DNA from 4 places in the Pseudomonas sp. A34-9 genome. Region 2 is predicted to be linked to each of the others. Evidence: riboswitches for the same ligand, from Rfam matches in the RefSeq annotation. Region 2 holds a riboswitch; each other region holds the start of a gene.
The links. Region 2 has a riboswitch for cobalamin ahead of P3G59_RS13345 (CbtB domain-containing protein). Riboswitches for the same ligand answer to the same signal wherever they lie in the genome.
Positions count from the first base shown of each region.

Region 1: another riboswitch for cobalamin. It lies ahead of P3G59_RS16700 (TonB-dependent receptor); the one in region 2 lies ahead of P3G59_RS13345 (CbtB domain-containing protein).
Region 3: another riboswitch for cobalamin. It lies ahead of P3G59_RS12585 (ABC transporter substrate-binding protein); the one in region 2 lies ahead of P3G59_RS13345 (CbtB domain-containing protein).
Region 4: another riboswitch for cobalamin. It lies ahead of cobO (cob(I)yrinic acid a,c-diamide adenosyltransferase); the one in region 2 lies ahead of P3G59_RS13345 (CbtB domain-containing protein).

Region 1 is NZ_CP119967.1:3,748,478-3,750,673, reverse strand. It holds gene P3G59_RS16700 (TonB-dependent receptor) at 1-857, opposite strand, end outside; cobalamin riboswitch at 950-1,156, opposite strand; gene P3G59_RS16695 (saccharopine dehydrogenase NADP-binding domain-containing protein) at 1,317-2,196, shown strand, end outside.
Region 2 is NZ_CP119967.1:2,993,857-2,996,052, reverse strand. It holds gene P3G59_RS13350 (IS481 family transposase) at 1-430, opposite strand, end outside; cobalamin riboswitch at 676-898, shown strand; gene P3G59_RS13345 (CbtB domain-containing protein) at 1,021-1,218, shown strand; gene P3G59_RS13340 (CbtA family protein) at 1,230-1,931, shown strand; gene P3G59_RS13335 (cobalamin biosynthesis protein) at 1,928-2,196, shown strand, end outside.
Region 3 is NZ_CP119967.1:2,794,712-2,796,907, forward strand. It holds gene P3G59_RS12580 (iron ABC transporter permease) at 1-14, opposite strand, end outside; gene P3G59_RS12585 (ABC transporter substrate-binding protein) at 23-1,036, opposite strand; cobalamin riboswitch at 1,180-1,374, opposite strand; gene P3G59_RS12590 (Ppx/GppA family phosphatase) at 1,417-2,196, opposite strand, start outside.
Region 4 is NZ_CP119967.1:1,983,286-1,985,481, reverse strand. It holds gene P3G59_RS08890 (cobyrinate a,c-diamide synthase) at 1-764, opposite strand, end outside; gene cobO (cob(I)yrinic acid a,c-diamide adenosyltransferase) at 761-1,372, opposite strand; cobalamin riboswitch at 1,453-1,678, opposite strand; gene P3G59_RS08880 (hypothetical protein) at 1,842-2,196, shown strand, end outside.

The DNA.
Region 1 (2,196 bases), 750 kb from region 2:
GTCGCCGTGGCGATCTGCTGCACGCGGTCGTTGGTGGTGTTGTGGTTGTCGACCGGGCGGGCGAAGTCGAGGTCGGCGTCGGCGTATTGGTAGAACAGTTCCAGCCGCGAATCATCGCCAAACGACTGAATCGCCTTGGCGCCGAATGTGGTGACTTCGTAGGCGCGGTGCTTCTCGCTGACGTTGTTCATGTCGCGGTTGCGATAGGGCTGGTAACCGTCGGAAACGTTGTGGCTGACATACGCCAGCAAACCAAGATCGCCGAAACCGTTAGTGAAGATATTCTCGACCCGGGCGTCTTCGGTGGTGCCGCCAAAGCTGTCGACGCCCAGGTTCACTTCGCCGGCGGCTTTGCGCGACTGCGGGCTGCGGGTGACGATGTTGATCATCCCGGACACGGCTTGGGTACCGAACAACAGGCTCTGGCCGCCCTTGAGCACTTCGATGCGTTCGATGGCGTTGGCCGGCAGGGTGTCCAGATAGAGGCCGCCGTACAGGCGATTGTTCAGGCGCACACCGTCGAGCAGGATCAACGTGTCGTCGTTGCGCCCGCCGAGCAGCGAATAGGTGCCGTAGTCGAACGGGCCGTTTTTCGGCGCGACGTACAGGCCGGGAATAAACATCTGCATGACGCGGCTGACATCGGCACTGGGGCCGGCGCGCTCGATCTGTTCGCGGGTGACGATCTCGACTTTGCTGCCGAACTTCGCCATGTCGGCGACAGCGGTGGATTCCACCGACGGTGCGGAAACGATTTGCTGATTGAGTTCCAGTGGCGCGTCATCCGCCAGCAGCAGAGGGCTGAACAGGCAGCCGAACAACAGGGTTGGAGCCGAGGTGTAGAAAGGTCGAATCATTGTCTTCTCGAAAAGTATCTTCGCAGAAGAGCATGCAGGAGAAGGCATCGCGCACAGCCAATACCGGCCCATGCCCGCCCACCGCAGGATTTTGCCAAACAGACATTCCAGGCCGGTCTCCGGGCTCGCGCGTATCGAGGCTTTCACCTTCCCATGGCCGCATGGCCACAGTGGTCTATCGAAAGCATCACGCGCATACCGTTGCGGGGGCAGCACCGGACTTGTTCGAAAAGAACGTACCGGTTTCCCGTTTCACTCCATGCACGGCGGCATGGGACACCTGAAACTGGGCGGCATCTGAACATTCGAATGACCGTTCGTCAACTTGGCAGTGGCGTGCCCGCTAGTTCACTGCTGCACGGGCGCGCAAGAGCGGCAGCCATTGATCTGAATGGCTTGCCGGCGTTCGGCCCTATATCCTGCACGCCTGTGTGAGGGAATGACTTAGGGAAAAATTGCATGCCGTTCAGGGTGATGGTGGTCGGTGGTTATGGAAATTTCGGCAGCATCGTGTGCCGGCATCTGGCGCTGATGCCGGACATCGGTCTGGTGCTTTCGGGGCGTGATCCGCACAAGTTGCAGCGCAAAGTCGATGAGCTGAACAATCAATCGGGCAACGTCTGCGAAGGCTGGTGCGGCGATGCCATGGGTGGCGAATTCAAGTCCGCATTGCGCGCGCTGAACATCCAGTTGGTCGTCCATACCGGTGGGCCGTTTCAAGGGCAATCCTATGCGCTCGCTGAAAGCTGCATCGACGCCGGCGTGAACTACTGCGACCTGGCGGACTGCCGCACGTTCGTCAACGGCATCGGCATTCTCGATGCGCGGGCGAAGCAGGCCGGCGTGGCGATCCTCAGTGGTTGCAGCTCGGTGCCGACGTTGTCGTCCGCGATCATCGATGAGCAGCGCCAGCACTTTTCACGCATTGATTCGATCGAGCATGGCATTTCCTCATCGGCGAAAATGCCGGGGCTGTCGACCATCGAAGGCGTGCTCGCCTACGCCGGCAAACCGATCAAGCAACTTAAAAACGGCAAGGTGCATGAGGTGTCGGGCTGGCTGGACCTGACCTTGCGCAAAATGCCGCAGATGGGCACCCGCCTGCTGGCCAATGTTGATGTGCCGGACATGGACATCTTCGCCCATCGTTATGGCGCGCAGACCTTGAGCTTCAAGGCCGGCGCCGGGCTGAAACTCGGCGGCATCGCCAACGGCCTGCTGGCTCAGGCACTCAAAGTCGGGCTGGTCCGCGACCATGCGCTGTGGGCGGCAAGACTGCATCGCCTCGGCATGCGCTTCGAGCGTTTCGGCGATGGCAAAAGCGCAATGTACATCGACG
Region 2 (2,196 bases):
GAAGGTCGGCTTTCTGGAGTGGTTTTGGATAGACAGCGACACGCTGACGCAACCGTCGAGACACCACTAGCCCCGCTTTTTTAAGCACGTTGTAGATCGTGGTTTTGGAGGGCGGCGGCTGATCTGGAAACCGCTCTTGCAGGGCTGTCTGGATCTTTTTCGGGCCCGGCGTGGTTTGACCTTGGCGCCGCAGCTCAAGAATGGCTTCTTTGACCGCAAACGGCACAGCCTGTGTTTGAGAATGACGCTTGCGACTGCACTCCGCCAAGCCATTGATGCTGTCCGCGTTGTAGCGGGCCACCCACTTGTAGCCAGTCTTGCGACTGATGCTGTGAGCCGCACAGAGTTGACTGAAGTTGAGCCGACCGGACAGATAGTCGGCGATGAACATCACTTTAAGGTCCATAGGTTTCAGCTCTCGCCACGGCATGGTCAGATCCTCGGAATCGACCAGTGCCAGTTAAAAACTGTTACCTATGTGCTTGAACTGTTTTGTTACCTATGTGGGTGAGTCATACCAGCAAGCGTTTTTGGTTACTTTTTAGGCGTCTGTAAAAAGTGACCCGCCGTAAGGGCGGAACCCTAAGCCGCCGTTACCGCAGCAACGGATATGCCCACATCATTCAAACCCACCACCACCCCAAAAAATTGACTAAAAACCCAACCCCATGCTCTCCTACACACCTTGTTACGGGTGCCCTTCACAGGGTGAAACGGGAAACCGGTGAATCATGTGCTTTACTCAAGCCCATGTCAGTCCGGTGCTGCCCCCGCAACGGTAAGCGAGCGAAGCGTCAAAACCACTGTGCCGACACGGCATGGGAAGGTGATGCTTGCAGGTCGGCCTGACGCCAACCCCTCGTGAGCCCGGAGACCGGCCCGCAACACACAGCACGCACTTGTGCGTCGCTGAACATAACAAACCCGCGGTGGGCGGGCGCTGTTCGAACCTCTGCGAGCCCGACCCGCAGGGGTTTTCATGCGCTCGATTCACCCACTGACACTCCAGAGGGAAGCGCCATGTCGATCATCAGCAGCACCGGCAGCAACACGGACAAAATCGCCAGCACCACCACCCTGAGCCAACGCCTGACCGCCGCGATCTTCGCGTCGATCCTCGGCGCCAGCCTGGTCTACTTCGCCGGTTTCTCGCACATCGAAGCGGTGCACAACGCCGCGCACGATACCCGTCACAGCGCCGCGTTCCCGTGCCACTGAGACCTGCCGACATGATCAAGCGTATTGCGCAAACCGCGGGTTTCACCGGCCTGCTGGCCGCCCTGCTCCTCACTCTGCTGCAAAGCTTCTGGGTTTCACCGCTGATTATTCAGGCTGAAACCTACGAGAAAGCCGAGCCGGTGGCTGTTCATGAACACGCCGAAGGCGCCATGGCCGGCCACACCCACGATGCCCAAGCCTGGGAGCCGGAAGACGGCTGGCAGCGGGTGGTTTCGACCACAGGCGGCAATCTGGTGGTTGCGGTGGGTTTCGCCCTGATGCTCGCGGGCCTCTACACCCTGCGCGCGCCAACCAAAACCTCGCAAGGCCTGCTCTGGGGTCTGGCCGGTTATGCCACCTTCGTCCTCGCGCCGACCCTGGGCCTGCCGCCTGAGTTGCCGGGCACTGCTGCGGCAGATCTGGCCTCGCGCCAGATGTGGTGGATCGGCACCGCCGCTTCGACCGCTGTCGGCCTGTCGCTGATCGTGTTCAGCCGCCACTGGCTGATGAAAATCCTCGGTGTCGCCATCCTCGCCGTGCCGCACGTGATCGGTGCGCCGCAGCCGCAAGTACATTCGATGCTCGCGCCGGAAGCACTGGAAGCCCAGTTCAAAATCGCTTCGCAGTTGACCAACGTGGCGTTCTGGCTGGCCCTGGGCCTGATCAGCGCCTGGTTGTTCCGCCGCAAAAACGATGGTCAATACCACGCATGACCGATGACAGCGCAGCGCCGACCTTCGTGGTCGGCCTGGGCTGCCAGCGCGGCTGCCCGGCCAGCACGCTGCGCGCCTTGCTTGACCAAGCCTTGCAGGCACACCGTATCGAGCTACAAGCGGTCAAGGCGTTGGCCAGCATCGACTTGAAGCGCGACGAGCCAGGCCTGCAAGAACTTGCCGCACAACTGGCCCTGCCCTTGCTGTATTTCAGCAGTGAACAACTGGCCAATTACCAACAGCGACTCAGTCACCATTCGCAAAT
Region 3 (2,196 bases), 200 kb from region 2:
AACGTACGGATCAGGCTGGCACTCATTGCGACAGGTCATAGCCGTTGATGGCCGTGGCCAGTTGCTCGATGCCGTCGAACATGCGCAGGCTGGCCTGCATGGCCATGGCGTCGAGAATGATGATGCGGTTGTGTTTCACCGCGTCCATGTTGCGCGTCACCGGATCGCTGCGCAGGAAGGCGAGTTTCTTTTCATAGTCGTCAGCGGGGAAGCGGCGACGATCCATGCGCGCGATGACGAGAAAGGTTGGATTGGCCTTGGCGATGGTTTCCCAGCCAACGGTTGGCCACTCCTCATCGGAGTCCACCACGTTGCGCACGCCGAGGGTGCTGAGCATGAAGTCGGGAATGCCTTTGTGCCCGGCCACGAATGGCTCGATGTCCATTTGTGCGCTGGAAAACCAGACCAGCGCGCTGGCGTCCTTGAGCTGTTTACCCTGGGCGGTGGCAATCGATCTGGCGAGGCTGGCCTTGAGTTCGTCGTTGAGCTGCCGGCCACGCTCCTGCACATCGAAGATCTGCGCCAGTTGGCTCACGCTCTTGTAGATCGTATCAATGCGAAACGGCGCCAGCCGCGTGCCATCGGCGCCGACGAGGTTGTCCTTGGCTTCGCAATCGGAGGGCAGCAGGTACGTCGGAATCTTCAGTTCATGAAACTGCTCGCGAGTGCCCACCGCACCTTGCGGGCCGACCATCCATTCCAGCTCCACGGCGACCAGTTCCGGGCGCTTGCCGATCACCGATTCGAAACTCGGCTCGTTGTCAGCCAGACGCTCGATCTTGTCGTCCTGCGCTTTGTACGTGCTCAGCACATTGTTGAACCACAGTGAGGTGCCGACGACTTTGTCGCCCAGACCCATGGCGTAGAGCATTTCCGTGCCGGCCTGGCCGATGGTCACGGTGCGCGTCGGCGCGTGCTGGAAGGTCAGAGTGCTGCCGCAGTTTTCGATCGTCAGCGGATAGACCGTCGGTGCCGCTTGCGCCATGGCGCCAAGGCTCAGGCCGGTGATGAGGGTGGCAACGCGGGGCAGCAGCATGGGGCAGTCTCCAGGGGAACCGTACGGGGAGCGGGAGAGTACGGATCGGAAACACACCATCGAACGCAGTCAGGGCAACCGCGCAAGGCCGGGCATCAAGCATTGATGCGCACGGCACGATGTCCTTCCCGGACACCCCGCCGGTTAGTAGTCACTGTGCCGGCAGGTCTCCTGACTGATGCGTCAGCGCCTGGCTCCGGCCTTCCCGGGGGTCACCCAGTGGCAGTCGTGGAGCAGGCTCAGCACCTACAGTTGCGGGGGCAGTTCCGATCGATGCTGTGCAAGCACCTCGGATTCCCTATTAATCCCGTTTGGAAACCGGCGGCGGCATGGTAGTCGATCGCGCCGCTGAAGGGGAGACGAATCTGTCGCGGCGAGGATTAGTGCTGGCTCATCAAACCGTGCAACACGCCCAGACGCAGGCCCGGTTCCGACGGCAACATTTGCGCGATGCCGAACACTTTGAATGCCGCGAGCATCAACACCAGACCGCCGGGCAGAATGCTCTGACGATGGGCTTGCAGGCCGGCGAGCTTGAGCTGTTGCACATTGTTCACCTTCAACAGCAGCAGCGACAGGCGCAGCAGCCCGCCATAGGTGATGCCGTCCTGACCGAAGTCGTTGAGGTGGTTGGCCTTGAGCACTTTGGCAAGCATGCGCGCGGTGCCGGAAGAGCCGATGGTTTGCTGCCAGCCCTGAGCCCGGTAGCGCCGGGCAACTTTTTCAAACTGCAGGATGGCGAAGCGTTCGGCTTCCTGTAGCGCGCCGGCGGACACCTCGCCGCCGCGGAAAAACCGCGTGCTCAAGGTGCCACTGCCGATGGCGATGCTCTCGGTGAGCAACGGTTGTGAACCCTGGCCGAGAATCAGCTCAGTGGAACCGCCGCCGATGTCGACCACCAGGCGCAGGTCTGCGGCGCTCGGCAAGGCGTGGGTGACGCCGGCGTAGACCAGACGCGCCTCTTCATGGCCGCAAATCACGTCAATGGGAAATCCCAGATGCCGCTCGGCACTGGCCAGAAACAGTTGCGCATTGTCGGCTTCGCGCACCGCGCTGGTCGCCACCGCACGGACTCGGCCGGCTTCGAAACCGCGCAGTTTCTTGCCGAACCTGGCCAAGGCCTGCCAGCCACGATCCAGCGCCAACGCATCCAGCGCGCC
Region 4 (2,196 bases), 1.0 Mb from region 2:
GCGCCATAGGTAAAGGCAAACGCCTCATCACGGGCGACGGCGATCCGCACATTCTTCAGCAGCGGCTCTACCGCAATGACGTCCGGCGCTGCGAACCCAACGGCCGGTGGCAGCGCTACCTCGCAACTGCTGGCCAGTGCATCGGCGGCAGCGTCGAGACGCACATCGAGATCATTCAGTTCACTGGCCTGCACCAGGCCGAGGTGGCGACTCGGCAGTTCGATACCCGTTTCGCGGGACAACGCACCGTACCAGCGCAGCCCTTCCGTGAGACTGCCTTCGAGCAATTGCGCATGACGCAAGGTGCCGACGCGATTGGCGAGCACACCGGCAAACGGCAGATCCGGTTGATACTTCGCCAGACCCAGCGCCAACGCGCCAAAGGTCTGCGCCATGGCCGTCCCGTCAATCACGCCAAGCACCGGTACACCGAAGTGCCGCGCCAGATCGGCGCTGGACGGCGTGCCATCGAACAGGCCCATCACGCCTTCGATCAGAATCAGGTCCGCCTCGGCGGCGGCTTCCCACAACAGACGACGACTTTCCTGCTCGCCGACCATCCACATGTCCAGTTGATACACCGGCGCACCGCTGGCGCGCTCGAGAATCATCGGATCAAGGAAGTCCGGGCCGCATTTGAACACGCGCACCTTGCGCCCCTGATTGCGATGCAAACGGGCGAGCGCGGCGGTGACGGTGGTCTTGCCCTGACCGGAGGCCGGCGCGGCGATAAGGACCGCCGGGCAGTGACGTGGTTGATTCAAAGTTCAACGCCTTTCTGCGCTTTGATGCCGGCCTGGAAGGCGTGTTTGAGCATGCCCATTTCGGTGACCGTGTCGCCCATCTCGATCATTTCCGGCTTGGCCGCGCGACCGGTGACGATCACGTGCTGCATCGGCGGACGCGCCTGCAGATCGCTGAGCACCTGATCGAGATCGAGATAACCGTGCTTGAGGGCGATGTTCAATTCGTCGAGCACCACCAGACCGATCGATGGATCACGCAGCAGCTCGCGAGAGACTGCCCACGCGGCTTCGGCAGCGGCGATGTCACGCTGGCGGTCCTGGGTTTCCCAGGTGAAGCCCTCGCCCATCACATGGAAGCGCACCTGCTCGGGGAAGCGGCGGAAAAACAGCTCTTCGCCGGTGCTGTTGCGGCCCTTGATGAACTGCACCACACCGCACTGCATGCCGTGGCCCATGGCGCGGGCGAGCATGCCGAACGCCGAGCTGCTTTTGCCTTTGCCATTGCCGGTCAGCACCAGCACCAGGCCGCACTCGTCAGGCGAGTTGGCGATGCGTTCGTCGATCACGGCTTTTTTGCGCTGCATACGCGCCAGATGGCGTTCGTCGCGCTCGGGGGAATCAGTCATGGGGGAGCTCTCCGTTGAGGCTGGATAACGGCGGGCAGGCACAAGAATAGACGGCAAAAAGCCTGGCATCGCCCACCGTGATGCCGCTGGATGGATCAGGCCGGTCTCCGGGCTCATGAGCGGCGTTCGCCAGACTGCGCGCCTTCCCGCTTTGAGCAGTGGCATTTGACGCAGTGTTCACTCATTTACCGTTGCGGGGGCAGCGCCGGGATCGTGGTCGATCTTCGCTTGAAGACAACCCTCACCGGCTTCCCTGTTTCACTCTGTCGACGCAGGTCACAGAGCACCTGAAACAAGCCGCGAAGGTTAGAGGGTTGGGGGTGGAGCGTCAATTGAAGAGGGGGCCATCGGGCGAATAACTGCCGTCGATCAACTATCTGACGCCAATCTTGTGCCACACTGATACAAATGATATCAAAGAGCCATGCTTTTCCCGAAAAGCCCACCACAACAATAAAGGATGATGACGATGCAAGGCATGATCATCAGCAACCCGCGCCTGGAATTCCTGCGCCCGGTGCTTGAACGCTGGTTTGACTGTATCGACCGTTACAACACCGTGCGCGGCGACAGCGACACACCTTACTGGCATGACGAGAAAGCCAATCTCGGATTGCTCACAGCGGCGGCGTGGATGGCCGAGCTGGTCACGCTGAACGACACTGCCACGCGCAAACAGAACGAAGAGGGCGAACGCAATGCCCGCGCCGATCTGTTTCTCGCCGGCGCCGAAGACCGCGCCTTTATTCAGGCCACTCAGCGCTGGCCACGGGTTACCAATCTCAACCTGACCCAAGCCCTGCTCGACATCACCAACGACGCCA